Regions from separate parts of the Ruminococcus sp. RTP21358st1_G6_RTP21358_211008 genome, predicted to be linked through region 3. Evidence: riboswitches for the same ligand, from Rfam matches in the RefSeq annotation. Region 3 holds a riboswitch; each other region holds the start of a gene.
What was found. Region 3 has a riboswitch for cyclic di-GMP ahead of AB5Z12_RS02520 (hypothetical protein). Riboswitches for the same ligand answer to the same signal wherever they lie in the genome.
Positions count from the first base shown of each region.

Region 1: it holds a riboswitch for cyclic di-GMP, as region 3 does, so the genes downstream of both, AB5Z12_RS00925 (transporter substrate-binding domain-containing protein) here and AB5Z12_RS02520 (hypothetical protein) in region 3, are expected to answer to the same signal.
Region 2: it holds a riboswitch for cyclic di-GMP, as region 3 does, so the genes downstream of both, AB5Z12_RS19330 (transporter substrate-binding domain-containing protein) here and AB5Z12_RS02520 (hypothetical protein) in region 3, are expected to answer to the same signal.
Region 4: it holds a riboswitch for cyclic di-GMP, as region 3 does, so the genes downstream of both, AB5Z12_RS00950 (ABC transporter substrate-binding protein) here and AB5Z12_RS02520 (hypothetical protein) in region 3, are expected to answer to the same signal.

Region 1 covers NZ_JBDGDM010000002.1:23,528-31,756, reverse strand. The annotation lists gene AB5Z12_RS00935 (hypothetical protein) at 1-859, shown strand, start outside; gene AB5Z12_RS00930 (response regulator) at 865-3,816, shown strand; cyclic di-GMP riboswitch class I at 3,968-4,043, shown strand; gene AB5Z12_RS00925 (transporter substrate-binding domain-containing protein) at 4,244-5,614, shown strand; gene AB5Z12_RS00920 (hybrid sensor histidine kinase/response regulator) at 5,669-7,111, shown strand; gene AB5Z12_RS00915 (hypothetical protein) at 7,270-7,443, opposite strand; gene AB5Z12_RS00910 (DUF3786 domain-containing protein) at 7,430-8,068, opposite strand.
Region 2 covers NZ_JBDGDM010000072.1:596-8,824, forward strand. The annotation lists gene AB5Z12_RS19330 (transporter substrate-binding domain-containing protein) at 1-1,709, opposite strand, end outside; cyclic di-GMP riboswitch class I at 1,884-1,959, opposite strand; gene AB5Z12_RS19335 (hypothetical protein) at 2,231-2,410, opposite strand; gene AB5Z12_RS19340 (hypothetical protein) at 2,553-2,636, opposite strand; gene AB5Z12_RS19345 (helix-turn-helix domain-containing protein) at 2,928-3,104, opposite strand; gene AB5Z12_RS19350 (ATP-binding protein) at 3,630-4,883, opposite strand; gene AB5Z12_RS19355 (aldo/keto reductase) at 5,407-6,411, opposite strand; gene AB5Z12_RS19360 (carboxymuconolactone decarboxylase family protein) at 6,422-7,189, opposite strand; gene AB5Z12_RS19365 (flavodoxin) at 7,218-7,688, opposite strand; gene AB5Z12_RS19370 (LysR family transcriptional regulator) at 7,815-8,229, opposite strand, start outside.
Region 3 covers NZ_JBDGDM010000004.1:42,266-50,494, forward strand. The annotation lists gene rho (transcription termination factor Rho) at 1-707, opposite strand, end outside; gene AB5Z12_RS02520 (hypothetical protein) at 1,353-2,369, opposite strand; cyclic di-GMP riboswitch class I at 2,540-2,623, opposite strand; gene AB5Z12_RS02525 (LacI family DNA-binding transcriptional regulator) at 2,812-3,843, opposite strand; gene AB5Z12_RS02530 (MBL fold metallo-hydrolase) at 3,942-4,769, opposite strand; gene AB5Z12_RS02535 (carbohydrate ABC transporter permease) at 4,792-5,610, opposite strand; gene AB5Z12_RS02540 (carbohydrate ABC transporter permease) at 5,610-6,527, opposite strand; gene AB5Z12_RS02545 (ABC transporter substrate-binding protein) at 6,618-7,874, opposite strand; gene AB5Z12_RS02550 (enolase C-terminal domain-like protein) at 8,156-8,229, opposite strand, start outside.
Region 4 covers NZ_JBDGDM010000002.1:34,069-42,297, reverse strand. The annotation lists gene AB5Z12_RS00980 (carbohydrate ABC transporter permease) at 36-917, shown strand; gene AB5Z12_RS00975 (carbohydrate ABC transporter permease) at 929-1,756, shown strand; gene AB5Z12_RS00970 (alpha-L-fucosidase) at 1,773-3,197, shown strand; partial or broken gene AB5Z12_RS00965 (recombinase TnpX) at 3,341-3,530, shown strand; gene AB5Z12_RS00960 (hypothetical protein) at 4,002-4,448, shown strand; gene AB5Z12_RS00955 (DNA mismatch repair protein MutS) at 4,572-6,179, shown strand; cyclic di-GMP riboswitch class I at 6,373-6,448, shown strand; gene AB5Z12_RS00950 (ABC transporter substrate-binding protein) at 6,575-7,390, shown strand; gene AB5Z12_RS00945 (ATP-binding protein) at 7,374-8,229, shown strand, end outside.

The DNA.
Region 1 (8,229 bases), on a different contig from region 3:
GAAAACAATGTTTTCAGCGGAGGCACAGAACCGGATCATTAGTGATGGACAGGATCTGTTGAGCTACAGCCAGGATGTGGATTTCAGGCTTACGGAGTATCTGAAGGATGTGAAACCTGTGATCGAAGAAAACCATATGTATATTCGCATTGCGTCAAATGACTTTTTCTCCGTTTCCAAGGATGTGGTGTCTAAGATGATTTCAGGAGAATACGATGCAAAGCAGGCATATCAGTCATTTAATTCCCAGCTTCTTGCGGAAGAATCTGCTTCAGAGAATACCGTGCTGGATTCACAGAAATCCTATTCCAACCGTTTTCATAGCAGTGGGGGAAATGCGGCTTATTCGGTTATGGCAAACACTCTGCGTGGTATTTATGGAACGGATGTGCTAATCGCAACCGGAAACAGCTTTACGGGAAACGTGCTGAAAGCTGGATATACAGAAAAAATGGCAAGAGACATGATCATGCCAAACAGTCTTTCGGCATATAGCTGCAGGATAAGCGGGGCAGAACTGACAGAACTGGTCAGAAACTTTGTAGAAGGCTATCAGGGAGGTTTCATTCCCTTTAACCGTGGCTCTCTGCCTGTGGTCAGCGGCATTTCCGTGGAAGTCAAAGAAACGGATGATGGCTATACATTGAGTAAAGTTACAAAAGACGGAAAAAAAGTTCAGGACAAGGATACATTCACGGTAACCTGCCTTGCGATACCAAAACACATGGAAGCCTATCCCACAGATGAGAATATTGCGTTTGAGGGAGAAGACACCTTTGTGAAAGATACCTGGACAGGATATATTTCAGATGGTGATGCCATTCTTGCAGAACCTGAAGACTACATGACTCTGAGGTGAGAAGAATGGATATTAAGAAGCATAACAAAGGCAGAGAAAAGACTGTTAGGAGAAAACGATTCCGGATCGCTGTCTTTACAGCTGTTTTACTGGGAATTGTTCTGATGGTTTTCCGATATTTTGACTTTGTGTCGAAAACTATTTATGAGGAAAGTGTTTCCCATCTGACGGAGGTTTTTCATCAGTCTGATAATATGTTAAGGGAATTGACAGATAAGAACCTGACTTATCTCCATATTTGGGGTGAGAATCTGCAGAATACCTCAAGCGAAGATGAAATCCGTAATTATATAAAGAATGCGCAGGAAGATGCCGGATTTTTGGATTTCTTTTTTCTGTCAGCCGACGGGAACTATAAGATGGTGACAGGGGAAACCGGGTACCTTGGATTACAGGAAAATATTGAAGAGGACATCCGGCAGGGAAATGATGTGATATCAAATGCAGCAGTTCCGGGAAAATCCCAGTTGCTTGTTTTTGCCACTCCCAAGGCTCATGGAAACTATCAGGGATTTGAATATGATGCCATCGCCATTGCTTATGAAAACTCTAATATCGTAGATGTACTGGATATTTCTGCTTTCAATGGAAATGCACAGAGTTTTATTGTTCATCCGGATGGCCGTGTTGTGATCGATCATTCTTCTGAGTTATGGGGGAATGTATATAATTTCTTCGGTGTTCTGAGAGAGCATTCTGATATGTCTGAAAAAGAGGTCAATGAGCTTTCGGAGAAGTTTAAAGCAGGACATACTGGTGCGATGCTGGTAAATCTGGATGGAAGGAACTATTATCTGGTCTATGAAAAATCAGATATTCAGGACTGGGTATTTCTGGGACTTGTACAGGCAGATATTGTCAATGCCAGTATGAACAGCCTGCAGAGCAGTACAATGCTTCTTGTTGGTGCGGTCGTGTTCTGTATTGCTGCTTTTCTTATCAGTCTTATTATTCAAAAAAGCAGGACAAATCTCAGAAGAAAGGATACGGAGATCCGGTACCGGGATGAGCTGTTTCAAAAGCTTTCAATGAACGTGGATGATGTCTTTCTGATGCTGGATGCAAAAACATATCAGGCAGATTACGTCAGCCCAAATGCGGAAAATCTGCTGGGTATTACGGTAGAACAGATTCGTAGAGATATTCGTGTTCTGGGAAAATTGCATCCGGCGGAACATGAAGATCCGGAGAAAAATTATCTGGAAGAAATCAAGGTTCATGAACAGCGAGAATGGGATTTTGAATATGTTCATCAGAAAACAGGGGAAAAACGCTGGTTCCATAATATTGCAATGGGTAGTGAGGTAAATGGAAAAAAGAAATACATCCTGGTTCTGTCGGACCGTACCTCGGACTGGAAAATGAACCAGGCACTTTCTGAGGCAGTCCGTGCGGCGGAGACAGCAAACAGGGCCAAGAGTACCTTCCTTTCCAACATGTCTCACGATATCCGGACACCAATGAATGCGATCATCGGCTTTACCACACTGGCTGTAAGCAATATTGATGATAAAAACAAGGTTCGGGATTATCTGGGAAAGATCCTTTCCTCCAGTAACCATCTGCTTTCCCTGATCAATGATATCCTGGATATGAGCCGGATTGAGAGCGGAAAGATCCATCTGGAAGAAACGGAGGTCAGTCTGTCGGATGTGCTTCATGATCTGAAGACGATCATCAGCGGGCAGATCCATGCGAAACAGCTGGAGCTTTATATGGATGCCATGGATGTGACAAATGAGGATGTCTATTGTGATAAGACACGACTGAATCAGGTGCTGCTGAATCTTTTGTCCAATGCGATCAAGTTTACTCCTGCTGGCGGAACCGTTTCTGTCCGGCTGAAACAGTATCCGGGTCTCCAAAGAGGCAGTGAACTGTACGAGATCCGGGTGAAGGATAACGGAATCGGTATGAGTCAGGAATTTGTACAGAAGATCTTTTCTCCTTTTGAGAGGGAGCGGACTTCCACTGTAAGCAGGACTCAGGGTACAGGACTTGGTATGGCCATCACCAAGAATATTGTGGATATGATGGGCGGCACCATTGAGGTCCGGACAGAGCAGGGGAAAGGTACCGAATTTATCGTCCGACTGCCATTCCGGACTCAGCCTGAGCACCAACGTATAGAGAAGATCATAGAGCTGGAAGGTCTTAAGGCTCTGGTTGTAGATGACGATTTTAATACCTGTGACAGCGTGACAAAAATACTTGTGAGGGTTGGAATGCGTTCGGAATGGACACTTTCCGGTAAGGAGGCTGTTCTGCGTGCACGACAGTCTATGGAGCTTGGGGATGCCTTCCATGCTTATATCATCGACTGGCGACTGCCGGATATGAATGGTATTGAGGTCACCAGACAGATCCGCAGTCTTGGTGACGATACACCGATCATTATTCTGACTGCTTATGACTGGTCAGACATCGAAGTGGAAGCCAGGGCTGCAGGAGTAACTGCATTCTGTGCGAAACCTCTGTTTATGTCCGATATCAGAGATACCCTGATGACTGCCATTGGCCAGAATCAGGCTGAGCAGGAGAAGCCTGTTCTTCCGGCGGCATGCTCAGATTTCAGAGGCAGATGTATACTGCTTGTGGAAGACAATGAGCTGAACAGTGAAATTGCGGTGGAGATCCTTAATGAATATGGCTTCCTGGTGGATACTGCAGAAAATGGGGCAGAGGCAGTAGAGAAGGTCAAGAGGTCGAAACCGGGCGGTTATGATCTGGTGCTGATGGATGTGCAGATGCCGGTAATGAACGGATATGAGGCCACGAAGCAGATCCGTGCCCTTAGGGATCCGGCACTGGCAGGAATCACCATCCTTGCCATGACGGCCAATGCTTTTGACGAGGACAGAAAGAAAGCGTTGGAATGCGGTATGAATGGATTCTTATCCAAGCCAATCGTTATAGAGGAATTGATCAGTACATTACAAAATAATCTGACAGATTAGTAATAAAAACCTGCTAAGAAGTTCGGTTAACAACTTTTTAGCAGGTTTTCAAATTATTTTTAAGCGTTAAAGCGGTGAGATTTTTCTTGTGTAAAGTGGAGCAAGGGAGTATAATAAAATCAGTTTTTTTGTATAATTTTAAATGCTCTAATATGGAAATCGGCAAAACAGATGAAAGTCTGCGACGCAAAGCTACAGGGCCTGTAAAATGGCAGCCAGTTGCATGAAATGAGATGCGCTGCCTGTTTGGCAGCGTTTTTATCACCCGGGGCATTGCAGAGATGATGGAAATTACACAGCAGCAGTACACAGCAACAGGGATGAATGCACATATTGCAAAACCGATTGATATAAAAACAATACTTGCTGTTTTTGACCTGGTGTTTGGAACATCATAAAACACAAACGGATGAAGGAAATAAAAAATATGGATAAAAGTAGAAAAAAATCAGCCGTACTATTTGCATGTATATTTGTGGTCCTGGGAATGTGGATGATGTTATCGGTACACTGCCAGGCTGCTGAAACGAATAATGATGAAAAACAGCCACAGACCATCCGTGTCGGCTCATTTGAGGATACCTTTAATTATGTCGATAAAAACGGTGTCAGACGAGGTTATGGCTACGAGCTCATGCAGGCTCTGGCAGGTTATACCGGATGGAAATTTGAGTATGTGAAATGTGACTGGTCCAACTGTTTTGATAAGCTTGAAAATGGTGAGATTGATATCATGGGCGATATTTCTTACACCGATGAACGTGCACAGAAGATGCTTTTCCCGGATGAACCCATGGGTGAGGAAAAATATATCCTTTATGCTGATTTATCGGATACGGATATTGGGACGTCTGATTTCAAGTCTATGGATGGGAAACGTGTAGGTGTGCTCATGGGGACTGAGCCTGAAATCATGCTGACAGAATGGGAAAATAAGAATGGCATACATACAAAACATGTAAATGTGAATAGTGATGATGATGTCGAAAAGAAATTAGCGAATCATGAAATCGATTGTTTTGTATCTCTGGAGGAATCCATCTGGTCTGAACAGGGAATATCATCCGTTACCACGATTGGTAAATCCGGCATATATTTTGTAATAAATAAAGAGCGCAGCGATATCAAGACAGAGTTGGACTGGGCTATGCGTCAGCTGGATCAGGATAGTCCTTTTTTCAAGGCGGATCTGTATAAAAAGTATTTTACGCTTGATTATTGTCAAAGTCTTACAGGCGGAGAAAAGTCCTGGTTGGAAGAACATGATGGGATCCGGATCGGATTTCTGAGTAATGATGCGGCAGTATTTTCCCTGGACGAAGAGACTGGAAAACTTACCGGTATGCTGGCAGAATATTTCTCTTATGCCAAAGACTGTCTGGGAAATCAGATACTGGAATTTAATATACAGGAATATGATGAATATGATGAAATGCTTCAGGCTTTACAAGAACGAGAGATTGACATGATTTTTTATGCTGGCAGGAATCCATATTTTGCAGAAAAAAACGGATATACACTTACAAACACAGCCTGGACCTACAGCCTGATGGCGGTAACAGATGAGGAAAAATTTGATGAGAATAAGGTGTATACTGTAGCTGTGCCCAGGGAAAAATATGCCTTAAAACAGCATATTGCATTCAGTTATCCCCAATGGAAGCTTATAGATTGTGATTCGCTTGACGATGCAGCAGATATGGTCATTCATGAAAAAGCAGACTGTTTCCTCATGGGCGCAAGTCAGGCACTAATATATGATAACAGTCAAAATTTCAAGAGTATTCCACTTACATAAACAATGGAGGCATGCTTTGCAGTTAGAAGTGGAGAGGGAACCCTCTTATCAATATTGAATAAAACCTTAAAGGCTATGCCGTCTGACATGCTTACAAGTGCACTTGCTATTTATGACAGTACAGCAGATAAGGTAACATTTTTGGATTTTGTAAAAGACAATATGCTTGCTTTTTTTGCTACGGCAGGATTTTTTGTACTCACTATCATTAGTATTATCCTCGTACTTTTACGGAAGGCAAGGAAAGCAGAAGCTGTCGCAAAGCTTGCTGCAAATGATACACAAAAGCTTAATGACAAGTTGGAAATCGCTCTGAAAAAAGCAGAAGAAGCTAATCTGGCAAAGACTCGTTTCCTTAACAATATGTCACATGACATCCGTACTCCTATGAATGCAATTCTGGGCTATGCACAGCTTATGGAGAATGAACTGAAAGGAAAGGATTTGCCTGAAACTTCAGAACATTTAAAAAAACTTCAGCAGTCAGGAAACCTTCTTCTGTCAATCATAAATAATGTACTTGATATGGCTCGGATTGAGAGCGGAAGGATGGAAATTGATGAGAACTATGGACGGATTGAGGATATCCGGCAGACTCTGTTTGAAATATTTGAGGATGAAGCAAAGAAAAAGAATCTTGCTCTTCATTACACAATAAATGTAGAACATGAAAATATACTGACAGATACTACCAAGGTAAAAGAAATATTTGTCAACATCCTGAGTAATGCCATAAAATATACTCCAGCCGGTGGTTCTGTTATGGTAGATATAGATGAATTACCCTGCGAGGAGCCTGGGTACATGATTGTAAGGACCAGGGTGAGCGATACCGGAATTGGTATGAGCCAGGATTATCTGTCAAAAATTTTCGAAGCATTCACTCGTGAACGAAACACCACGAAGAGCAAAATCACAGGAAGCGGACTTGGAATGTCAATCGTAAAGAAATATGTTGATCTGCTCGGTGGAACAATCGATGTGGAGAGTGAGCTTGGAAAGGGCAGCACTTTTACTGTAACACTGAAACACAGGATAGCGGATGAAAGCTATTATGTAAAAAAACATGCTGAAAATCCAGAATCCTGCAGTGAAATACTTGAGGGAAGGAATATCCTTTTGGCAGAGGACAATGATCTGAATGCAGAGATTGCAGAAGCAATACTTGAGCGTGCAGGTCTTAAAACAGAACGTGTGGAGGATGGTATCCAGTGTGTAAACAGGATAATGCAAATGCCGGTTGGAACATATGATGTGATCCTCATGGATATCCAGATGCCTAAAATGGACGGTTATAAGGCAACACAGGAAATCAGAAATTTACCAGATAAGGACAAGGCGTGTATACCAATCATTGCAATGACAGCAAATGCATTTGAGGAAGATAAGCGGGAGGCTATTGCAGCCGGAATGAATGAACATATAGCAAAGCCAGTCCAGGCTGATAAGCTGCTGTCAATATTATCAGAAGTAATAAGGCAGCAGGAAAAATATTAATTGCATGTTATACTAATGGAGTGCCACTCTGGAAAATTGCATAGGACTTTTTTCTTTAAAGAGCGCTTTAACAATTTAATCTTTGAAAGTACCACGATATAAGAATGGGGAGGATTCCCTCCCCAAAAATATTTTTTCAGAACTTACATAAGTTCCTTTCAGATGCCATGATATGACCGGTATTCCAGGTACATTTCAATCATATTTTTTCTTACTGGAAGGTCTGTTTGTTTGAGAATTTCGCTGATTCCAGTAGCAGAATATCCATTTTTCCATAATAATTCAGCCGCACACTCAATCAGGAGTTGTCTGGATTCTTCACCTTTTTTCATTTCGCATTTCCTCGTTCAGTCTGGAAAACAGATGTGTAAGTGCAAACATAAGCGTTTCATAATGCATGTAATCTAAAGTATTCCTGTCTGCAAGAATTTGAAGACTTGCCGGGAACTCATCATCAGCTTCCCAGAAACGAATGATAATCGGCAAAAAAGGAAAAAGATTTAATTTAAAAGCAACATCTCCTTTTTCCAGTTCCTTTCCGGAAAGTGCTATACAGGCATTACGCAATTCAACGGTTTTTCCGTTAAAAAAGTCAGCGGTATTCTGAAAAAATCCGCTGCTCGTTGAGAGATTTCCTGTTCGGACAGAGGAAAGGCTGTTTATGTTTATAAATTCATGTGACAGATGGCATCTATCCTTTGAATAACATAAAACATCATAAATAGTCATTGCTTCATTGTGATTGGCTTCATGAATTATTTCAAAATCATTATCTGACCACTGAACACTTCCCGTTTTTCGATTAATACGATAGGTACGGTTAATAAAAGTAATATATAACCAGTCAGAATTGTAATCTAATGAATATTTATGTATCATTGTAGCCTGATTATATTGCAGGAAAACATGTGCTGTAGAAATTTTTATTTTATCATAATTAGTCAGAGCTTTCGTCATATACCCCTCCAAGAATATTTTTGTTGTAGTTATTTTAGAATAGACTAATTGGTCTATAAAATCAATGCTTTTTGTGCCATTTTGTTATAGCAGGTCAAAGGAACAATGGCTGTAATGAGGATCAGAGGGATAATAGTAGTAACGAATAATACGCGAGAGTT
Region 2 (8,229 bases), on a different contig from region 3:
TCTACAAGTGCATTTTGTAATTCCTGCTGTTTTTCTTCAAGCTCCTGATTCAGCTTCAATGCCTGCTCAGCAGACTTCTTGGATTTTTCTTCCGCACGTTTTGATTTTTTCAAAGAATCAAGAATTATACACAGAACAACGAAAAAAGAAATTCCAGCGATAAGTGAAACTGTCAGTAAATTGTCCTGAATAAAATCCTTCGCTGTAACTTTTCGTGAGGAAGCATTATACGAAACTACTGCACCTGAAAATTGAGTTGTAGGCATAGATGTCAGTGTTTTATTCAGAATGGACAAAAGAACCGGTTCTCCCTGCTGAATAGCAAATGGAACATCAGCTTCTTTTGTCAGGAAAACACTATGAAGCTTATCATTTTTCAAATAGTCTGAAACAGTACCTGAATTGCTTACAATACAATCCGTCTCCCCTTTCTGCATTGCTTTTACTGCTGCATCTGATGTCTCATATTCCACAACCTTCCATTGCGGATAATTGTATGAAAGATATGCTTTCAATGCAAAATCATCTTTTTCAACGGCAACTGTATTCTCTTTATTTTCATCAAAAGAATCCTTTGCCGTAATTGCTGCCATATTGAGAGTCAATAGCGTATCCGACAAAGCAAATCCATTTGTTTCTGCAAAGTATGGATTCTGGTTTGCATGAAAAATCAGGTCTATTTTTCCATCCTGCAATGCCTGAAGCAGTTCACTTCTTGTCTCATATCCATTTAATTCAAATTCCAGAGTCTGACCTTGCAGACAATTTTCTGCAAGATCCACATAATCTGTAATAACACCTGTCAGTTTACCTGTTGATGGATCTACACTGCTGATACCTCCATCCTGATTCAGATACCCTATCCGGATTGCACCATGCTGCCCGATCCACTCACTTTCTTCTTTTGAAAGAAACGAGCTGCTCTGTGCAGAAAGATAACGCCTGTAGAGATCATCAGTGTAAAATGGATTGTCATCCTTGATTCTGCGCATAGCACTATCCAGTGCTTCTTTGATATCCGGACGTTTGGGATTTATGGCAAAATAGATTTCTGTCTCTCCAATACTTGTAAGCGGTGAAATATCCGATTCTTCCCAACGGGATTCTTCTACCGAAACGAAGCAGTCAATTTCATGTTTCGATAGTTTGTCCATAATTTCTGTGGTATTAGAAACATTGACATGCTGCGTATGCAGACCATATTTTGATTCCCATTCATTAAGCACATCCTCCACTATATTATCTTTAGACACACCAATATTTTTTCCCTCAAAAGAATCCAAATTTCCTGCTGTAAGATCCCTATTGGATGCATCCGTATAGATGTAATATTTCTCTTCCCCCATAGGCATATCGGAAAAAAGCATATTTTCAGCACGTTCGTCTGTATAGGAAATGTCACCAAGAATATCAATCTCTCCATTTTCCAACTGTGTAAAGCAGTTTTTCCAATCACTTGTTATGTATTTATATGTCCATCCTGCATAACCTGCAATATCTTGAAGATACTCATAACCATAGCCGCTTCTTTCTCCCTTTTCATTGACTACATTATAAGTTTCCTCAAAAGATCCTACCCGGATAACATTGTCAGAGTTTTCTTTGGCAAATGTAGGAACGGATAAAACAATAAAACATATAATTGTGCAAAATATAATGTAACAAAATTTGAAATTCATTATATTCTGTACTAATTTGCACTTCTTCATCTTTCTCCCCTCCTCTAGGCTACAGTTGCTTGCTTCCAGATTTTAATTTTACATTCATTAATTATCAATAACCTCCCCGCTATTTTTCACAATATTTTTCCAAACAGCTTCTGTATTACTTATTCAAGTGCTCTACCATAAAAAAGCACTGCCAAACAGACAGTGCACCTCATTTCATGCAACTGGCTGCCATTTTACAGGCCCTGTAGCTTTGCGTCCCAGACTTTCATCTGGTTTGCCGATTTTCTTATTATAGCTTTAATACTTATGCAAAAAAACTGATTTCATTATACTTTAATGCTCTAGTATACACAAGAAAACATTACCGTTTTAACGACAAAAAATAAAAAAAGAACAGCCGATACATATACTCAAACTGTTCTTCTACTTCCGAAGACCACGCAGCATTGACATCACTGTTTCCTGCTCATTTGTACTCAGATTGTTCCATATCCTTAAAACTTCTTTCTGTTTTTCTGTCAGATTCTCTGAATTACCTTCCTGAAAAAACTGTGATAATGTCACGCCCAAAGCTGTACATATTTTTCAAGTGTGATCAGCGACGGCAGGTTTTCCTGCGCCATGATTCTTCCCAGTGATGACTGGAAAATTCCCGATAGCTGCGATAATCTATATTTACTGATATCACGCTTTTCACACAAAGATGTTATTTTATCCGCAATATACTTCTCTATCTGCAAGTAACTATACCTCATTTTCGCTTATATCGTTTTTATAATATCACAGACAGTTACGTTTGTCACATAAAAGTTTGAATACTCAAACAAAAAATAAGCCTGCCATCATCCGCAGATTTCTCCACAGACAACAATAGGCTTCCTACTATCTCATCAACTCATTCACTTTTCTCTGCACTGCCCTATAATCATATCCCGCAGCCTGCAGCCTCTTCTTCCTGTCCTGCACATATACCCAACAGTCAATACTACTGGCTTGAGAGATAATTCCTGTTATGATTTTACCTCTTTTTTCTCACATGCTCTGATTTGATCTCATAAATAAAACCGGTAGAGATTTCGCTCTCCACCGGTCTGCCTTTATCCTAATTATCTTCCCCTTTCATAATTGCTGTTGCCATTTATTTTTCACTTCCTGTCTTTTTAGTGTTAGTGTTTTTTTCTTATATCATATCTCAAATCCAGAAAAAAATTTAGGATGTCGATGCAGACAAAATCTGCCTGATCAACATCCTGTTTTTTACTGTTCCAAGTTATCGAGCCAGTCATCGAAACTCTTCTTGGATATGCGATACTTTCCGCCATCCAACTGGATCCACCGGAATTCCTTTTTCTTCAAAAGGTTATAAATAGTAGGTCTGCTAACTCCTAAGATTTCCTGTAACTCTTGAACTGTATAACATCTTTTTTCTGACATTTCTTTATCCTCTTTTCTTTGAAATATGAAAGAAAAATTATCCCTTCATATAACGAAACGCTCAGCGCATGTTTTACAGTGGTCAAAAGCAATCTTTTTGAAAGTGGGTGACTATATAAAAACAATCACGAGAGCAAAATATCTCAATAGAATCATTGAACTGAGTCTTCTTGCGAGTTTTTTAAATACCACTCGTAAGAAACTCGTAACATTAGATTTTTCAGTAAAGAAAAAGAGCATATGGAATTAAATCCATACACTCTATGATTACTGGGACTTTATTTCATTTTTAATTCAACAAACTTTTGTTTATTTCGTTCTTAAGTTCATCTTTATTCTCGTATGTTCTCACTATCGGAATCGTACTCTATCTGTTCTACATAATCTGCGGAACAGTCTCATTTGTACGGATAAAAAAATAAACTGAGCCACGGCTGTTCCAACATGAAATCAGCCGTGGCCTTATTTATATCATTTCACTCTTTTTTGAAATAGAACAACACCACAGCAACAACTCAAATCGACTTAAAATTCCAGACTATTCGCATTCAGCAAGAAATACTTCATTCCCATGATGACAAAACCTTCATCATTTCTCCAAGGCTTTTTGCTGCCATTTACAATGACGATCTTCTTGAAAGAGTCCGGGATATTACGCAGAGAATTGAACTCCTGCGTCTGTTTTTCTTCCGAAGTCATGTCATATGCAACCTGGATATAGTATCTCTGGTTTCCTTGATTCACCACAAAGTCAACCTCCAACTGCTTGCGAACACGTTTTCCCTCTTTATCCTTATCGAAGATATCCACGACACCCACATCAACATTGTAGCCACGGATCAGCAGCTCGTTATAAACAATGTTCTCCATGATATGAGTAGGCTCCTGCTGTCTGAAATTCAGACGTGCATTTCTCAGTCCCAGATCAGTAAAGTAGTATTTCAGATTTGCACCGATATACTTTCTGCCCTTAATATCGTATCGGCTTGCCTTGGAAATCAAAAAGGCATCTGTCAAATGGTCGATATGCTTGGAGATGGTTTTATTAGCATAAGTCATCTGGCGCTCACTGGCAAAGGTATTGGCAATCTTTGAAGGGTTGGTCGGTGCGCCGATTGCAGATGCAAGCACATCAACCAGAATCCCAATCTCATCCACGTTCTGAATCTTATTTCTTTCAATAACATCCTTCAGATAGACATTTGCAAAGATGTTCTTCAGATAATCCGCTTTCTGTCGTTCGCTCTGGAAACTTACGATCTGCGGCAATCCTCCGTAGATCATGTAGTCATCCCAGGCATCATCATAATCGCCGTCATAAACAGAATAAAACTCTGCAAAGGAGAGAGGGTAGATTCTAATCTCATCACCTCTGCCACGGAATTCGGTCACAATGTCGCTGGACAGGAACTTGGAATTACTTCCGGTGACATACACATCAATATTGCTCATGCGTAGCAGGCTGTTCAGCACTTCCTCAAATCGTGGCATGAACTGCACTTCATCCAAAAGGAGATAATACTTCCCGTCGTCTTTCATGGCATCCTTGATGTACTTGAAGCATACCTTGGGATCTCTTAATTCCTCGTTCTCAATACCATCCAATGCAATTTCAATAATATGATCAACATCAACGCCGTTCTCCAGTAAGTATCTCTTAAAGATGGTAAATAGCAAAAAGGATTTGCCACATCTACGAATGCCGGTAATCACCTTTATCATTCCATTATCTTTTCGCTCGATCAGCTGCTGTAGGTAAGCGTCTCTTTTAATCTCCATCGTTACACTCCCCATTTCCGTGCATCTACACACTTTTTAGTAATGAGATTCTATCACAGAACGACCTGAATTTCAATATGCATTCCCATTTTATGTGCATCTACACACTTTTATGTAATGTTAATAAATATATTTTCAGATTTTTTTGATTGCAGTGTCTATAATCGACTACTCCAATCGTTATTATAGGTAAACAACAAAAAGAAGATGGTTCCGATGTTTCATTAAATATGTTCGTTAGTCTTTTACGCAAAGGATTCTATCTCCTCTGCGCCCTAATACTTTTCGGATTCAGTTCAACAGTCGAGTAGACTAAGACCTCTCAATCTTAGCCCCTCACAGATCCGTACGTGCGGCTTTCCCGCATACGGCTCCTCATAGTAACATTCGCTTCAATATAAACAATAAATAGTACGTTTTAGGTTTTGCTAACGGGTAATACTTGAGCATTTCCACAAATCCATTCCATGTGTATGCTCGTCTACAACCTCTCCGATTCATACACTCTATGATTACTGAAACTTTATTTCTTTTCATCAAGCAAAATAACACCTTGCGCCGGATTTTTATCAATTGCACCAACTATCTCATGTGGAACATATGGCTCTTCAAGATATGCAAGGTCTTCGGCAGTTAATTTAATGTCAAATGCTCCAGCTGAATCATCCAGATACTGCGTTTTGGTTGCCCCAATAATAGGCGATAGAATTCCCTTTGCCCACTGCCATGCAATGGCTATCTGGGACATTTTGCAGTTATACTTTTCGGCAAGCTCCGCTACACGTTTAACTATCTGTATGTCTTCCGCTTCAGTCTTATCATATTTTCCCATGGCAACCCTATCCGTGGTTCCACGAAGAGACTCTGATTTCCACTGTGGTCTTGCCAGATGTCCGGCTGCAAGAGGGCTATACGGCATTAACGAAACTTTCATTTGCTTACAAATTGGTAGCAATTCTCTCTCATCCTCTCTGTAAAGCAAATTATAATGATTCTCCATCGCAGAAAATGGTGTCCATCCATTGTCTCTTGCGGCTAACTGCATATTATAAAACTGATATCCATACATGGCAGATGCACCAAGTGCCCTGACCTTTCCTGCTTTTACCAGATCGTGCAGTGCCTCCATAGTTTCTTCAATTGGTGTATCATAGTCAAATCTATGGATGATATATAAATCAAGATAGTCGGTTCCAAGACGTGACAGAGTTCCATCTATTTCCCTCATGATTGCCTGTCTTGATAAACGACCTTCATTAAAATATACCTTGGATGCAATCACAACCTGATTTCTCGCTACATTTTTCTTCAATGCTTTACCTAAATATTCCTCACTTGTTCCTGCTGAATATCCATTTGCTGTATCAAAAAAGTTATATCCCAAATCAAGTGCATGCTTGATAACATTCTCACTTTCAGCTTCATCCAACGTCCAGTCATGCATGGTTCCAGCTTTCCCAAAACTCATGCAGCCCACACATAATTTTGACACTTCTATATCTGTATTTCCGAGTTTACCGTATTCCATAGTGCTCTCCTTATCTTAATCCAGCGTACTCTTTCTCCGATACCGCCTCACACCACTCATTGGAACAATCCACTCCCGGCACCTCAATTGCCAGATGGGAAAACCATTCATCCGGAGCGGCCCCATGCCAGTGCTTTACATCTACCGGAATGTTAATACAGTCACCCGGTTTCATTTCTACCGCATCCCTGCCTTCTTCCTGATAAAACCCTCGGCCGGCTACACATACTAAGATCTGCCCGCCACCGCTTTTTGCATGATGAATATGCCAATTATTCCTGCATCCGGGTTCAAATGTCACGTTGAAAATGCCAACCTGAGAAGTGGAAATCGGTGCAAGAAAACTTCTTCCAGAAAAATACTGTGCAAAGCCATCATTTGGTGCACCAATTGGAAATACCATCTCTTTTGCATGCACCCGCATTGCTTCCTCTTCGTATGGTAAATCTCCTTCACCTGCCTCCCACACTTCCTTTGCAAGATTGAAAACAGCCCATGCTTTTGGCCATCCTGCATAAAATGCGACATGTGTGATTACTGCGGCAATCTCTTTTTGTGTTACACCATGATTTTTTGCATTTTGAAGATGATATTTTAAAGAAGAATCTGTAATTCCGGAAGCCATCAGAGCAACCACTGTGATGATACTTCTTGTTTTTACGTCGATGTCCTGGTTATTCCAGTTTTCGCCGAAAAGTACATCATCGTTAAAATGTGCAAATTCCGGTGCGAATTCACCAAGTGTATTTCTTCCTGCTGTCTGTACTATTTTTCCCATTTTCTGTATACCTCCATAGCACTGTTATTTATAAAGATTTTACCCACTCACTGATTTCCTGTTTTGTTCCACGGTTTAACAGGCTGCCTTCTGTGATAACCGCATCCGGTGCAGATGGCTGTAATTCCTTTACAGTATTACCGAATCCACTTCCACCGGATGTTGCAAAGAGCACAATCTTTTTGCCACTGAAATCATAGGCTTCCAAAAATGTATTGACAATTGTCGGAGCTACATACCACCAGATTGGGAATCCCAGAAGGATCTCGTCATAAGAACTCATATCCACCTTTTTCTTCATAATCTCCGGTCTGTATTTCTTATCACTCATTTCCACACTGCTGCGGGATTTTTTATTCATCCAGTCAAGATCAGCCTTTGTATATGGAACTTTTGGCTCAATCTCAAATAAATCCGCTTTTGCTTCCTCTGCAATCATTTCTGCTACTTTTTTTGTTGTCCCGCTTGCACTGAAAAATGCGACTAAATTTTTACTCATAATAAAAATCCCCTTTCTTTGCGAATTTTTCGTATAAAAATAGATGTATAAGATTTGAATTTCTCTTATACATCTATTTTATACCTGATATTTTTATTATGTCTAATGCTTATATTGAATTCCATTCTATGCCTGAAAAGCATTTATTTCTTCTATCATTTTACTGACCGCCAGAGAATATGGAATGTTTCGTCTCCAGGCAATCACAGTACTTGTTGTGATTTCAGGAGAAATTCTTCGCTGTACAAGAATATCCTCCCGCCAATACTTTGCAGCACCTTCGATGGATACCGGATAGCCCAGTCCATTTGCTGCCATAACTCCGGCATTCGTTCCAAGATTACTTGTAAAAGCAATCTGCAGTTTCGAAAAGTCTTTTCCAAACCAATTGGCAAGTTCACTTTGAACATTTACTCTTTCCGGCAGGATCAATGGTTTTCCAATAAGATCTTCTTTTCTTATAAACTCTTTTTCTGCCAGCGGATCATCCGGCCGCATTCCAACACACCAGTGATCGCAATCTGTGATCCGGATATAATCC
Region 3 (8,229 bases):
CGGATATTTCCCTGAATAATATCCCCTGTCTTCAAATTAAATCTGCGGATCTGTGACGGGGAAACATAGATATCATTCTCTCCTGGAAGATAATTCTCACTTCGAATAAATCCAAAACCATCCGGCATAACCTCCAGGATTCCATTGGCCTTTTCGCCACTGTCAAGCTGGACCGTTTCAGCCGGAACATTGTAAGCATTGCTTACCCCCTCTTCTGTACGGTTCTCACTGGCTGCGCCTGTACGGGGCTGTTCCGTTTCCTCGGGTCTTAATTCGGCTGGCGGAACCACTTCTACAGGTTTCGCTACAGGAGTGCGCTTCACAAAGTTCTCCGGTCTGTTTTCTCCATTATAACTGTTCTGACGTCCTGCATTTTCATTTCTGCCATAATTATTGCTGCGGTACTCAGGATTACGCCGTATAATGGTACGGGATCTGGTTGGTGCTTCTCTTCTCTCCGGTGAAGAAACACTTCCCGTATTTTCTGTTTTTTCTGCTGCCACAGGCTCTGGTCTTGCAGGTATGGTATTCTCTTCTGCTGTTCCGGAAATAGTCTGCTCATTTTCTGCAGTCTGTTCTTTCCTGTCCTCTTCCAGCATACGTTCAATTAATTCAGGCTTTCTCATAGTAGAAATGCCCTTCAGTCCTCTGGCTTTTGCCAAGTCTTTCAGCGTAGCCAGGGATAATGATTCATACTTTTCTTTCATCAATCATCTACCTCTTCGACTAATACAATTCTAAAACACATTTCAATTTTGATTTAACGGGATACAAATGTCTGATTAGACAGAAGCTATATACTGAATTATAAAAACATCCTTCAAAAAACTTATTAAAGTTGATTCTAACACATTTCAGGCGCCGTGTCTACATCCATTCCCAATATATGTTACTGTTCACTTAGGACCAGTGACCCCAATATATCTATCCCTGCCTGCAAGAAAGTGATAACCTTTGTTTTGTATTATACACACCTAAGGTTTTTCATTGCAAGAATTTTCTGTCGACACATATCCAGACTCTTCGACATAGTTACTGTTCACTCCATGACCAGTAACACGCTTCGCGATGCACAGAAAGACGAACCTTCTTGTGACAAGCACAAGAAGTAGCGTTTGCTGCCCAAACTTAATTCTCGGGTTTTCTGTGAACTTTGTTCACAAAAAACACCTCGCGGAATGTTACCAGTGAACAGCAACTCGACATATATAAGATTAAGGTTCTCCCGGTGACAAAAAGGTAAGTACCATCTGTCACTTACCTTTTTATAAAACACTATTTTCCCGCGCCTGTGGTATCCACAGTAAAACACCCGGAGATATTTCTCCGGGTGCCGGTCATCTTTAAAATCATTAGTTCCAGAACGCTCCATAAATCTTCTGAATCTTAGCGATCTGTGCATCTGTAATCTGATTCAATGCATTCTGAACAGCTGCATAAGTCTGTGGTCTGGTGCTCTTCAGGGAAGCATTATTCAAGATGTAATCCTTAACAGATTCTGCAAAATATTCGGAAGCATTCTGTGTTACATAGGCTTTATTGAAGGCTGTAACATTTGCCTTCTCAGCTGCAAAAATGCTCTGGAAGCTTGCTGTCTTATCTACATTTCCTGCGATGAATGCGAGGAAATGACCCAGCTCATGATAAACAGAATCATCAATCTGCTTCATTGTAATAGATCTTGATCTTGCATCAAAATATCCGGAATAGTTGACGGATGGATCAACAACAAGCTTAAATCCCAGCTGCTGATATGCTGCAATTACACGATTGTCCATCTTGCCTGCAACACTTGCTACATTTTCCTCGTGTTTGCTCTGGTTCTGTGAAGAGCTTGCTGCTGCAGTTACCTGGGCAGCGGAAGTACCAGAAGAAGTGGTGCTTACAGCGGTCTCATTGTCAATTGATACCTGCTGTGTAGTTGTTGTCTGAACAGTTGTTGTGATCTTGGATGTAACAACTTTCTTTTTGGATTTCTTGGTGTATTTCGCTGTTGCTTTGGTAACAACGGTTGTCTTGGTATCTACTGTTGTATTACCGGATTTATTTGTTTTATTGGTTACTTTTGTTTTGGTTTTCAGTTTCTTGGTGTAGCTCTTCTTGGAAGCCTTTTTTAATTTAACAGTCTTCCTGGTTGTCTTGGTACTGGAGGTAGTCTTCACAGTAGTCTTCGGCTGGGAAGCCAGTGGAGTTTCATCTTCTATGATGGAAGCCTCCATGATTGGATCTGTGTAACTGGGGAATTCAGGTGTTTCTCCTGTTCCTGAGAATAATGAAACGCCGCCGATCACTGCTGCCAATGCTATAGCAGCACAACTGGAAACAACTTTTTTATTTGCGAGCCACTCTGTTAATTTCTTTCCTTTCATAAATAACACACCTTTCTTGAACTATAATGTAACTGACTTGCCGCTATCTGGAAACTATCAGTCCCATCAGTTTGTGGAAATAAAAAAACCGTTTATCAGATTAAATAAACGGTCGCCACAAATAGAAGAACCACGTCTCCTGTCATATTACATTACCTAATCAATATCAATGCGGCAACCGGCTGTCATAGTACTGAGACCTTAGACCCTTGGCTTTGCGTCCCTGTCTTTCAACAGGTTTGCCTTTTATTCATTTCTTATAATAAAGCAAACTGTCACTTTTGTCAACGGAATTCCCTTGTTAAAACTTACAAAAATCCGTCTAAAAAGTACGAAAACAAAAAAATCTGTAAAAATATCTGAGCGGATCGTAACGCATGATAATCCTTCTCAAATATTTTCACAGATTCCTTTTCGATGGCCGGATGGCAACAGCTACACCTTACAGCTTGCGCGTAGACTCCCGCTCTATAAGAGTTCCGCCCAGTATTTGCCGTTTCACTACCTTTTTCCGGTCGATCATATCAAACAGGGTACGGACGCTCTGCTGGGCAGTTTCCACTCTTGGATATTTCAATGTGGTAATGGATGGATGATAATATTCCGCAATATCCTGACCATCTGCTCCTGCCACACAATAATCCTCCGGCACTCTTTTGCCACTGTCAATAATTGCTCTGCAGGCTCCCACGGCCAGAGTATCTGAAATTGCATAAATACAGGAAAAATCTACTCCCGATTTCAAAAGCTCACAGGTACAGTTATAACCATTCTCAATCGTATAGATTCTTTTAGCTGGTTTTAAACGAATTATAAGCTTCTCATCGTACTCCAGTCCATTTTTCTCCAGTGCTCTTTTATAGCCATTGAGATGGCATCTTCCAAGACCTTCATCTCTGGAAGTAATAAAGGCGATCCTTTTATGACCGCAGCTGCACAGATAATCAATCATGTTCTGACTCTCAATCTCTGTATCTGTCGTCACAAGGGCACTTTTAGGATAAGCTCCTGTATCCTCCGGAACTGTTTTTCCAGAACTGCTGATCACATACGGAACTCCCAGCATTCTCAACCTTGACTCGTCATAATCATACATACCGCCAAGGAATATGATTCCTTTGACTTTTTTCTCTTTTTCCAGCTGAAGGGCAAGCTCAACTTCATCTTCATCATTTGCTACATTCTGCAATACCAGGCAGTATTTCCTGTCACGGACTTCCCTCTCCAATACATGCAGCATAACACCCCAAAATGGGTTGCTGATTTCTCTTACTATAACTGCGATCGTATTGGAATCAGTTCTTTTCAGATTTCTGGCACTATTATTCGGTACATAATTGTACTCTCTGATCGTATCCAGAATCTTCTGTTTCGTTTCCGGATTAATGTCCGGGTGATTGTTAATTGCCCTAGACACTGTGCTGACTCCTACGCCGCACAATTTCGCAACCTCTTTAATTGTTATCTGCTCCATAATCGCTCTCCTGCAACAATGTATTCATTATATATGTCCCGGCATATTATGGCAAATGATTTTTAATAAATTTATAATGATTTTTTTATCATTTTTTATTAACAAATATGCTTGTCATTATAAGCGATGTTTCCTTTTCCATATTTGAAAAGGAAAGCTGGTTCTGAAGACATATGGCTGAAGTCAATAGGCTCCGGTTTTGCAGTTCCTTCTACGATTTTATCAGCACATGTGATAAGATCGTGAAGAATTGCTTTTCCGATCGGACGTAAAAAATGTCCTGGGAAAATAAGCTCAAAATCTTCTTTATCTAGCTTCTTTAATCCCTCTGCATATTCCTTTACTGTTGAGGAATAGGTATCAAAAATCAGGATTGGAGTTGACACTACACTGTCTCCGGCGAACAGGAATTTATTTTTTCTATCCAGGAAAACTACACTTCCAGGAGTATGTCCCGGTGTAAATAATACTTCCAGGCTTCTGCCGCCCAGATCAAAGATCTGATGCTCGCTCAGCGGCAGCATCTGGAAATCTCCAGGCTCACGACCTTCAATTATGTACTCTGTTCCATAAAATCCCGGTTCCTTCTTTGTTTTTTCAACATAATGCTTCCAGCCGCTTCTAAGTTTTTCTGTATCTGCCATTTTGAAATCTTTTTCACTCAGATATGCCTTTCCGAACTCGTGATTGCCGCCCACATGATCCAGATGTCCATGTGTATTTAATACAACATATGGCAAATCAGTCAGGGTTTCGATCACCTTTTTCAGATTTCCAAAACCTGAACCGGTATCAATCACAGCTGCACTTTTTTCACCTTTTACCAGATAAATAATGTCTGCTCCGAACTCATCGATTGCCCAGACATCCTCTGCTACCAGCTGAACTGTATAGCCTTCAATTCTCTGTAAATTAATATTGTCCATTTTCTGCCGTTCTCCTTTTCAATTACATTTTTACTGCACCTGCGGTAAGTCCGCTGGTGATATATTTCTGTGCTGCAATATAAATGATTATGATTGGAACCATGGACAGAGTCATTCCGGCAAGCATCAGATTCCACTCAGATCCGGAGGTACTCTTAAACATATAAATAGCAACTGTCAGAGTTCTCAAACCACTGTCTGAAACATACAGGTTTGGCATAAGGAAATCATTCCATGTCCACAGGAAAAACAGCACCAGAAGAGTTATGCTTGTGGAGCGTACCAATGGGAAAATTACCTGCCACATGCAGCGGAACATGCCACAGCCGTCAATTGCTGCTGCCTCTTCCAATTCCTTCGGAATGGACTTCAAAAAGCCAACATAGGTAAAAATACCGAATGCTCCGTGGAAGCCGGCATACAGGAAAATAAGTACGGTCAGGTTATTCAAAAGGTTTGCGTTGGTCAGCTGTACAGAAAGCGCGATCATAATGGAATGGAACGGAATGATCTGTCCAAGGGTGAAAATCAGATACAAAACATTTCCAAGCTTTCCAGGGATGTGCGCAATTCCATATGCAGCCATAAAGGAAATGATGGTACATACCAGCATGGTTCCCAGGGTTACATATGCTGAATTTCCAACTACTCTCCAGAATTTCAGACGTTCTATAGCTTCTGTAAAGTTTCCGGTATAGAGATAATGCGGAAAAGAAAGGAAGTTCTGGATCATATCGTTATGTGTCTTGAATGCGTTCATCACAAGCAGGATGATCGGCATAAGGAACAGGACACCAAAGAAAAACATAATAATGGTTGGAAGCCATACTTTCTTTTTCATTAGTATTCTACCTCCTTCTTACGAGTGCAGTACAACTGGATCAGAGTAACCGCTGCTACTGTAAGGAACAGGATTACAGATTTCGCTGAGCCATAGCCCAGGTTGTACTTGGTGAAAGCTTCCTGGTAAATATTCATGGCAACTGGCATTGTGGAACCATAAGGACCACCGCCTGTCATTGCGTTCGGAATATCGAATGACTTAAATGCTCCTGAAATAGAAACAAACAGATTGATCGTGACAGTTGGCATAAGCAGCGGAAGCTCGATTTTCAGAACTTTTTTCAGACCGCTGCAGCCATCCAGCTCAGCAGACTCCATAACATCCTTCGGAATAGTCTGAAGACCTGCGGTATAAATGATCATCAGGAAACCAATGTTCTGCCAGATGGAAACCACAATGATCGTCACAGTTGCCATTGACGGAGTTCCGAACCAGCTTATATTTGCCAGCCAGTCCCAGCCCAATACTCCGCCAAGTGCAGGCATTGCATTTGTAAAAATAAACACCCAGATAAAGGATACCAATACGGCACTGACAATGTTAGGAATGAAGAACATAGCTCTGACCACGCCTTTAGCCTTAATGTTCTCATCCAGGAAATAAGCAAGAATAAATCCAAAAACATTGCTGCCAATAATGGTGAACACACCAACAAAAAGGTTAAATCCAAAAGAAGTCCAGAATTTTGCATCGGAAAACAATTTTACATAATTGTCAAATCCCACAAAAGCTTTTTTCCCGGACATCAGATTCCATTTCAGGAATGAATATGGAATGGTTCCGCCAAACAGAGGTGCCAGCATTGCAAAGGAATACAAAAGCAAGGCAGGCAGAATCAGCAGAAGATAAAATTTCTTGTTTTTCTTATATAAAGATGACATATTATCCTCTCTTTCTTTTTCTAAAAGGCTCATCTGCTTATACAGATATCACGATAAATCTTCCATTAAAAAGATTCCCGGGGGTGCTCCCCCCGGGAATCGCAGGTCAGCATTTCCTCTTATTTACTGATCCAGATATTCAAGATATGCTGCGTCAAGCTCGGAAATTACCTCATCCTTGTCAGCAGCGTCTGCCATGTAACCCTGGAAGATATCTCCGGAGATAACATCAAATCCGTTTACATACTGCTGATATACCCACGGAATTACGTTTCCGCTGTTTGCATATTCCAGATAATCGTTTGTAGATGCAGAATCATAACTAACTGTGAAATCCTGGGAAGCTGGTGCAGAACCTGGTTTCTCGGTTACAATTGCAATATATCCGTCAGAAAGAGAAGCATCACTTAAGAAGTCGATAACCTCTTTGCAGGCATCCATATGCTCTGTCTGAGTGCTTACTCCATATACGATTCCTACGTCAACTGCTGCTTTGTTTCTCTCAGCATCATTGGATACTGGTAATGCGAAGTATCCGATTTCCGGCGGGTTATCCATTCTTGCTACTACATTCTGGCTGAACTCACCGCTGATCAACATAGCTGCTTCAGAGTTTGCAAGTGCGTTGAAACCGGATGTAGAGTCACAATCCATCATATTGCTTCCGCAATGAGCTTTGATAACATCAGCTGTTGCAAATACATCATCGATACCATCTACATTGAAGGTTCCCTCACCGGAATTTAACTGATCCAGGAAGCCTTCCATATCATCCTGTACTACGTTTGACATCATTACACTGAACATGTGTTTCAGAGTCCAGGAATCTTTGAATGTGGAAGCGATTGGTGTTACGCCGGACTCTTCCAGCTTCTCGCATGCTGCTTCGAATTCATCTCTTGTTTTCGGAACTTCTTCGATTCCGGCATCCTTAAACATCTGCTTGTTGTAGAATACACCAAGATACTCAACGTTTGCAGGATATCCGTAGATTTTTCCATCATAGGTAGCAGCTTCAAGAGCTGACGGGTAAACCTTCTCAGTAAAATCCATTCCGCTTAAATCCTGAAGTCTTCCTGCCTCTGCAAAATCCTGCACCTGTGTCCATGGTGTAAGGATGTAGATATCCGGCCAGTCATTTGTTGCAGCTGCAGTTCCAAGGAAATCAGAGTAATCTCCGGACTGCATTGTGATATCCAGCTCGATATCATCATGTTTGCTGTTGAAGGACTCCATTGTACGATCCAGCTGATCGCCCCAATCACCATTCCATACAGTCATAGTGACCTTGGTCTTCTCTCCATCAGCCCAGCAAAGGTTTGTTCCAAGGGACATAACCATTGTTCCAGCTAATACTGCTGCCAACATTTTTTTCTTCATTTCTTATACCTCCTAGTATAATTTTATTTTCCGTCAACTGAGCAATTTCAGTTGTCTGGTTCGTTTTTGGTATCGTTTCCGGTAATGTTACCGGTAACGTTTCCGGTGATGTTTGAATCATATCATACTCACCAATTATTTACAACTTTTTTTTCGATTTATTATTACTTTCGTATGTATTCACAATATTTTTTGTGTATTTTTATACGATTTGCACAATATTTGCAGGAGTAGACAATCAACCTCCACTGCCTACAAATACTGTAACAAAGCGAGTGTATTTACGGTCTTACTGCTGTTCCATCTGGAAGCCTTGGCAGCATCCAATCCCATGTGACAACCTCTTCGCTGCACG
Region 4 (8,229 bases), on a different contig from region 3:
TTTTTCAATATTTAAATTTAAAGAGGTGAGCAAGCGTGGTAAAAAAGCCCAGATTATTTATAGCCCTGTGTACGCTTCCTGCATTGATCTTAACCATTGTTTTTATGATTGTCCCTATGGTAAATGCCATTTATCTGTCTTTTACCAGTTCCACTGCACTTAGCGTAGGCTTTAACAGCAAATTTGTATTTTTGGATAATTACAGGTATATGTTCCAGGATAAGGATTTTCTTCAGGCACTGTTTAATACTCTTAAGCTGATGCTGGTAATCCCGGCTGTGACCATATTTCTAAGTCTTGTATTTGCATTTATCCTTACTCAGGGACAGCTTAAGGAAAAGTCATTTTACCGGACCGTATTCTTTTTCCCAAGTATTGTTTCCATGACTGTAGTTGGTATTGTGTGGTCCTTTGTGTTTAATCCCACAAGAGGAATTCTGAATCATATGCTTGATCTGTTCCATCTCTCCACCTGGAAACACGCATGGCTTGGAGAGGGAAAAACGGCTCTCTGGTGTATCGGTGCAGCCTTGGTGTGGCAGGCCATTGGTTATTACATGGTCATGCATGTGGCTTCCATTGATGGGATTTCCCAGGAGGTTTATGAAGCTGCTTCCATTGACGGCGCAACAGGAGTGCAGAAGTTCTTTAAGATCACCATTCCGCTGCTACGCAGATCAATTGGAACGACCTATATACTTTCCCTGTCTGGTACTATCAACTTAAGTTTTACCCTGTCCAATGTTATGACAGGTGGTGGACCAAACGGCGCATCCAGTGTCCTGTTGCAGTATATGTACACCCAGGGTATGAGAAATGCCAACTTTGGATATGCCATGGCAATCGCCATGTTTACCCTTGGCCTTGCAATCGTCCTTGCAATGATTTCTAAAAAAATATCATCTGAAAAAGAATAGGAGGGAGACTGATGAAAACTGTAAGAACCTGGTGTATCAGGATCCTGATGATTCTGTTTACCGTTATCTTTTTGTATCCGCTTTTCTGGAACCTGATGTCTGCGTTTAAGACAAATGCAGAATATCTGACAGATCCTTATGCATTGCCCGCAGCTTTGAATCTGGATAATTTTGTGGCAGCATGGCAGAAAGCAAATATTGCCGCTTATTTTGGAAATTCCATATTTGTGACAGTGCTTTCCACTGTATTGCTTCTGCTTTTGGTCATTCCCATCTCTTATGTACTGGCAAGATACCGTTTTGTGGGCAGCAGGCTGATTTCTACGGTCTACATGGCTTGTATTTTTCTGCAGGCTACTTACATTATGATTCCTTTGTTTCTAGAATTACAGGCTGTGAACGGATTAAATAACCTGCCGGTATTATGTCTTGTTTATGCAGTTATGCAGTTTCCTTTCTGTATTTTTACCTTACAGGGATTTATGTCTGCGGTACCAAGGGATTATGAGGAGTCTGCAAGAATTGACGGTGCTACTAATATCCAGCTGTTATTAAGAGTTATGGTGCCTCTTGCAAAACCCGGGATTGCGACCATTACGATGTTAAGTGCCATGGGCTTCTGGAATGAATATCCACTGGCACTTGTTCTTCTTACGGAAGATGCAAAGAAAACCCTTCCCATCGGTATGGCAAACTTGTTTGAGGTGCAGAAATATGCTACAGACTGGGGCGCCCTGTTTGCCGGACTTGTAATCGTTATGATCCCAACAATTATTATCTATCTCATTGGACAGAGATATCTGCTTCAGGGAATCGGTGCAGGCGGGTTGAAGGGATGAAAAAAGGAGAAATCATATGCCAACTGATCAGGAATTAATAAAAATAGTTCCCTCCTGCCGCCAGATTGCCTATCAGGCAACAGAGTTTTATGCGTTTTTTCATTTTGGAATGAATACGTATACCAATCGGGAATGGGGAGATGGAACGGAAAATCCACAAATTTTTAATCCTACAGAGTTTGACGCAGACCAGTGGGTGACTGCAGCACAAAATGCCGGCATGAAAGGCGTAATTCTTACCTGTAAGCACCATGACGGCTTCTGCCTGTGGCCTACCAGATATACCAGTCACAGCGTTGCAGCAAGCCCGTGGAAAAATGGCAGGGGAGATGTGGTCCGGGAAGTGTCCGAAGCATGCCGCCGCCATGGACTGAAATTTGGAATTTATCTTTCTCCATGGGATCGAAACCAGCCCTGCTATGGAATGGGAAAAGAGTATGACGATTACTACCTGTCCCAGCTTACAGAGCTTCTTACCAGATACGGGGAAATCTTCAGTGTCTGGCTGGATGGTGCATGTGGGGAAGGACCTAATGGGAAAAAACAGGTCTACGACTGGAATCGCTATTACGAATGTGTTCGAAAATATCAGCCAGACGCATGTATCTGTGTCTGCGGGCCAGATATCCGATGGTGTGGAAATGAAGCTGGCGATGTAAGAAAATCTGAGTGGAGTGTTGTTCCTGCGCGTACAGCACTTGCAGAGAGTGTACAGGAAAGAAGCCAGCAGACCGATGATGAGGAATTCAGAATGCGCCGGATTACCAGTGATATGGAAGATCTTGGAAGCAGAAAAGCGCTTGAAGGTGAAACGGATCTGATCTGGTATCCGGCAGAAGTAAATACTTCTATAAGACCTGGATGGTTTTATCATCCAGAAGAAGATGATCAGGTGAAAAGTCTGGAAGAGCTGGTTCATATCTATATTGGGGCTGTTGGAGGAAATGCAACCTTTTTGTTAAACATTCCACCTATGCCAAACGGACTTCTTCATAAAAATGATGTTAAACGTCTGGAAGAATTTGGAAACTGGAAAAAGAAATCTTTTGCTCATAATTTAATGAGTACAGCACATGTTTTTTCGGAAAATGAAGATCCGGCGCATCCGGCTTCTAATTTGACAGAGGATACTTTGGAAGCATGGTATCAGCCTGAAAGCAGTGAGCTGCCAGTAGAGATAACGATTTGCCTGGACGACTCATACAATTTGGGGTATCTGGTATTAAAAGAGGCTGTCTGCTATAGCCAGAGAGTAGAAAAATATGAGGTATTTGTTAAAGAAGGGGAAATATGGAACAGTATTTACACAGGAACGGTAATTGGCTATCAGAAGATCATTCCTGTTAAGGGGAAAAAAGCCAGGGAAATGAAAATTGTTTTACATGATTTCCGTGTACTTCCGCTTCTAACGTTTATTGGGATTTATCCGGAAAATACCTGAGCGGTTAAGTATTGTTTTATATTATTTCATAAATTAAATAAATAATTATTTATAAAAATACCCTTTAGGAGTAGAAATCATCCTAAAGGGTATTTTCCTCTTAAGCGATATACAGGGGAGGGGTGGTAGTTTCTACCTTAAGAGGGAAGCATGTGGCAAGTACAATACCGTATGGTTATCTTAAAGATAAGGATGATTCGAATATATGGGTCAGTGATGAAGAAGCGGCAGCAGTTGTACAGAGAATCTTCCACAGTAGCAGGGATTCTGAAGAAAAGAGAGTATCTTGGTCATACAGTAAACTTCAAAACCAGAAAGCATTTTAAGGAGAGGTAAAGCCGTCTATCTGGTAAAAACTTGCACAGAATGTAGCAAAGATTCAAAGAGAAGAGGCTAACCTGCTTTTGGGGGATATTGAATCATGGAAATGTCAGAGATGATTGCAGCAATGCAGGAGAAAATCAACCGGATGCTGGTTACAGAAGCAAGCCGACAGGAAATATGACAGGAGTGATTTGAAAGTAAATTGAAATGGAAATATGACGGAGAGTGTGATATGATTTCAAGGTAGAAGGACCTGCACAAGGTGGATTACACTCATATGAATTTACGGCTGATACGGAATAAAGAAAACAGGTATAAAAGGATTTTTTTCAGAAAGATTGTTATTATTTTGCCATATCCAGCAGAACAACGTGCATGGCATTGTCCGCATTGTAAAAAGTATTGATGTGGATGGAAGCTGAAGAGCAATTATAAAGTTTTACGACTTGTAGAATATGAAAATGCTGTAAGGAGAAAGAGATGGAATGGTTTGGGATTGTAGCATTGTTGCTGCTACTTTGTTATTCAGCGTATCCGGGAAAAGTAAAGCGTTTGGAAACGAAAGTAAAACGATTGGAGAAAAAGCAGAGAGGAGTGGCATATATGTCAAAGCTGATTAATGATCTTGTAGGAAAACAATGTATTATCAGATCAGAGTTCATTTTTAGTTTTGCGGAAAAAACTGAATTATCCTGCAAGATTATAGATGCAGATGATGAATGGATAAAAATTTGTTATACAGAGAAAAAAGATAAGTTTGCCTTTTTGCCCCAGCCAATGGCCGCACCTTCCCTTTTGAAAAAAGAGATCGTACAGATTCCATTAAAAGATGAAATTCCGGAGCGCCAGATCTGCCTGGTGTATGACAGCCAGCATCCTATGGGAGCTGCGGCAAGAGAACTAAAAAATACAATTCTATTGAATTGATTACATAAAAGAGGTGAAAGCGGAATGAATCCATATGTATCAGTAATCTTGACAATAGCAGTATGCCTTTTGCTATTTGTTTTATGGATTATATATGAAAATTATAAAAATAAAAAGCGTATCTTGACTAAAATTCGAAGAAACTGGGGGAAGCCGTATACCAGACAATATGAGCCTGGTGACATTGAGCAGATTTCCCATTATTTTAGACGAAGAGAAAAAGAAGGTTTCGCAATAGATGATATTACCTGGAATGATCTGGATATGGATCGCCTTTATAAGATGGTAAATCAGACGATTTCTTCTCCTGGGGAAGATGTGCTTTATGATATGATGCGAAGACCTGTATTTTCTCAGGCTGAAATAGACAAAAGAGATGAGTTGATAGATTTTTTTTCCCAACATGAAAAAGAACGGGAGCATATGCAGCTGCTCCTGTCGCAGATTGGAAAAACGAGATTAGGTTCTTTGTCGGATACGGTATTGGCTCTTAAAAGTTCTTCTGAGGTAAAAACAGGAATCCATTGGTTTATGTTGATACTGCTGGTGTTGAATGTTGCAGTGCTTTTACCTGTGAAGCCAGTAGTTGGCTTTTTTTGCTTCATAGTCTTAATGATAACAAATATTACAATTTATTATGCAGGCAATGACCGAAAATTAATTGAAGCTTACCTGGATTGTTATGCACACTTGCTTCGAATGTTATCTGTTGCAGAAAAAATAAAGAATGTGCAATGGTCAGAAACAAGAAAGCAGATGTCTGCTATTGCAGAAGCCAGAGCGGTGTTTAAGGGTCTTAACCGGAAAGCAATTTTTTTGACCAGTAAAAATACAGATGGAGGAGATCCGGCACAGATTCTTATGGACTATATCAGAATGCTGACTCATATAGACATTCTGGTTTATAACGGTCTTTTGAAAAAAATTCAGGACAAAACGGACTCTATTTTGAAGCTTATTGATAATATTGGAGAACTGGATGCGTGTATTTCCATTGCATCTTTTCGGGAACTTCTTACGCTTTGGTGCAAACCTGAGTTTAAAAGCTGGGAAAGTGGTGTCACGCAGATTGAAATGGCTGTAGAAGATCTGTATCACCCACTGCTTCAGGAGGCAGTTGCCAATAGCTTTCAAGTAGCCGGAGGAACTTTGGTAACCGGTTCTAACGCATCCGGAAAATCTACATTCCTAAAAAATGTTGCAATGAACAGTATTCTTGCCCAGACGCTTGTTACCTGTACTTGTTCATCCTACCAGGCACCGTTTTTGAAAGTTATGACATCTATGGCATTGCGGGATGATATAGAGAGTGGAGAGAGCTATTTTATTGTAGAAATCAAGTCGCTGAAACGAATATTGGAAGAAAGTAAGAAAAGGGAGCCACTTTTATGTATTATTGATGAAGTGCTTCGAGGTACAAATACGGTTGAGAGGATTGCTGCTTCATCCAGAATTTTAAATGCACTTCGGCAAAAATGGGTGCTGCCTTTTGCAGCTACTCATGACATAGAACTGTCGTACATTTTGGATTCCCAGTATGAAAACTATCATTTTGAGGAAGACGTACAGGAAAAAGAGGTGGTATTTTCCTATATCCTGAAAAAGGGAAGAGCCACATCCCGAAATGCGATTCAGCTTTTGGATATGTTAGGTTATGACAAGGAAATTGTAGAGGATGCACGAAATGCGGCATTTAATTTTGAAAATAAAGGAATCTGGGATGCCTTATAAATGCAGCAGATCATGTCTGGAAACAGTAATGTCAATGCTGCGTGGACTTCGGAAGAAGGAGAACAGTTCGAGTATATGTATCGGCTGTTCTTTTTTTAAATTTTTAAGTGTTAAAGCGGTGAGGTTTTTCTTGTGTAAAGTAGAGCAATGGAGTATAATAAAATAGGTTTTTGCATAATTTTAAAAGCTATAATAAGAAAATCGGCAAAACAGACGAAAGTCTGTGACGCAAAGCTACAGGGCCTGTAAAATGGCAGCCAGTTGCATGAACTGAGGTGCACTGTCTGTGAGACAGTGTTTTTTTACGGTGTTATTTCATAGACGTAACAATAATAATTTTATGGCAGGGAATCAGATATGAAAAATACGAGAAGGATAGTTAGGATAGACAGAAAATGAAAGGAAAAAAAGTGATTGCAGGCATTCTGCTTGCGGGAATTTTAGCAGTCACCCTGGCAGGGTGTAAAAACACAGATAACACGAAAGAAGAAACAGAAAAGCCCGTTATTACCCTCGGCAGTGACAGCTATCCGCCATACAATTATCTGAACGAGGATGGCGTACCGACGGGCATAGATGTAGAACTGGCTACAGAAGCTTTCAAAAGAATGGGATATCAGGTGGAGGTTGCCCAGATCAACTGGGAGAAGAAAAAAGAACTGGTGGAGAGCGGAGAGATTGACTGTATCATGGGTTGTTTTTCCATGGAAGGGCGTCTTGATGGTTACCGCTGGGCGGGACCATATATAGCAAGCCGTCAGGTGGTCGCTGTAAATGAGAATAGTGATATTTATAAACTGAGTGACCTGGAGGGAAAGAACCTGGCTGTCCAGTCCACAACCAAACCGGAAGGCATTTTTCTGGACCGGACAGATGATAGAATCCCAAAACTGGCAAATCTGATCAGTCTCGGACACCGGGAGTTGATTTATACATTTCTGGGAAAAGGATATGTAGATGCAGTCGCCGCACATGAGGAATCTGTTGTCCAGTATATGAAGGATTATGACGCAAGCTTTCGTATCCTGGAAGAGCCTCTGATGATCACTGGAATAGGTGTCGCTTTTGCAAAAGATGATGACAGAGGAATCTGTGAGCAGATGAGCCAGACGCTGGAAGAAATGCGTCAGGATGGCACATCCCTGAAAATTATTGGAAAATATCTGGATGATCCCCAGAAATATCTGGAGGTGGATGATCTTGGATATTAAGAGGAAGACAAAAGAAAAACGGATCCAGCTGATTGGAGGTCTGTTTGGAATCTGTGTGGCTGTAGGTTCACTGTTTTATTTTTTCCATGCAGAAAAAACGGAAGCCGAGAAAAGAATGGTAGAGATTGTAAATTATGTCAAAGTGCAGTGTTCCACCTACACCCATTATAATGAATCTTCGGAATCCAAAAGCCTCCTCCGTGCCATTGAAAGTGCCAGACAGATGAGTACAAATATTAAAATGGAGACAGAAAACGGCGGGCAGCTAAGCCGGGAGTTCCTGAAAGAAAACCTGCAGACTCTCTGGGTGGATGGTATCATTGTACTGGATACAGAGGGAAAGACGGACTGCGAATACAGTACGGATGAGTCTCTGACCGATGAGATTACGGAGTATCTGCAAAAAGACATTATCATGGATTTTACCGGATATGAAGAAAGATCTTATTCAGAACGGTTTGCCAGGGAAGACGGATCCTATATTGATATTGCAGCTTGTGCCAGAAAAGATGCACCGGGTATTGTGGCAATCTACTATTACACACCTCCTGAATTTGCCAGAAACTATACACTGACGATACAAGGGCTTTTAAATGGTTATAGTATCCAGAAAGATGGAACGATTATTGTTGCAGACGAGGGGATTGTTGTTGCCAGCAATGATCAGAGCCTGTTGGGGCAGAATACGGCTGACAACGAAGTTGTTCAGGCAATGAAGAGGCATACAGACAGTCAGCACATTTATCATTTGAAGAATGAAGGAACAGGATGCTACGGAATCATGCTGAAGCAGAGGGATTACTATATTTATGCATATCTTCCGGATACAGAAGTGTTCC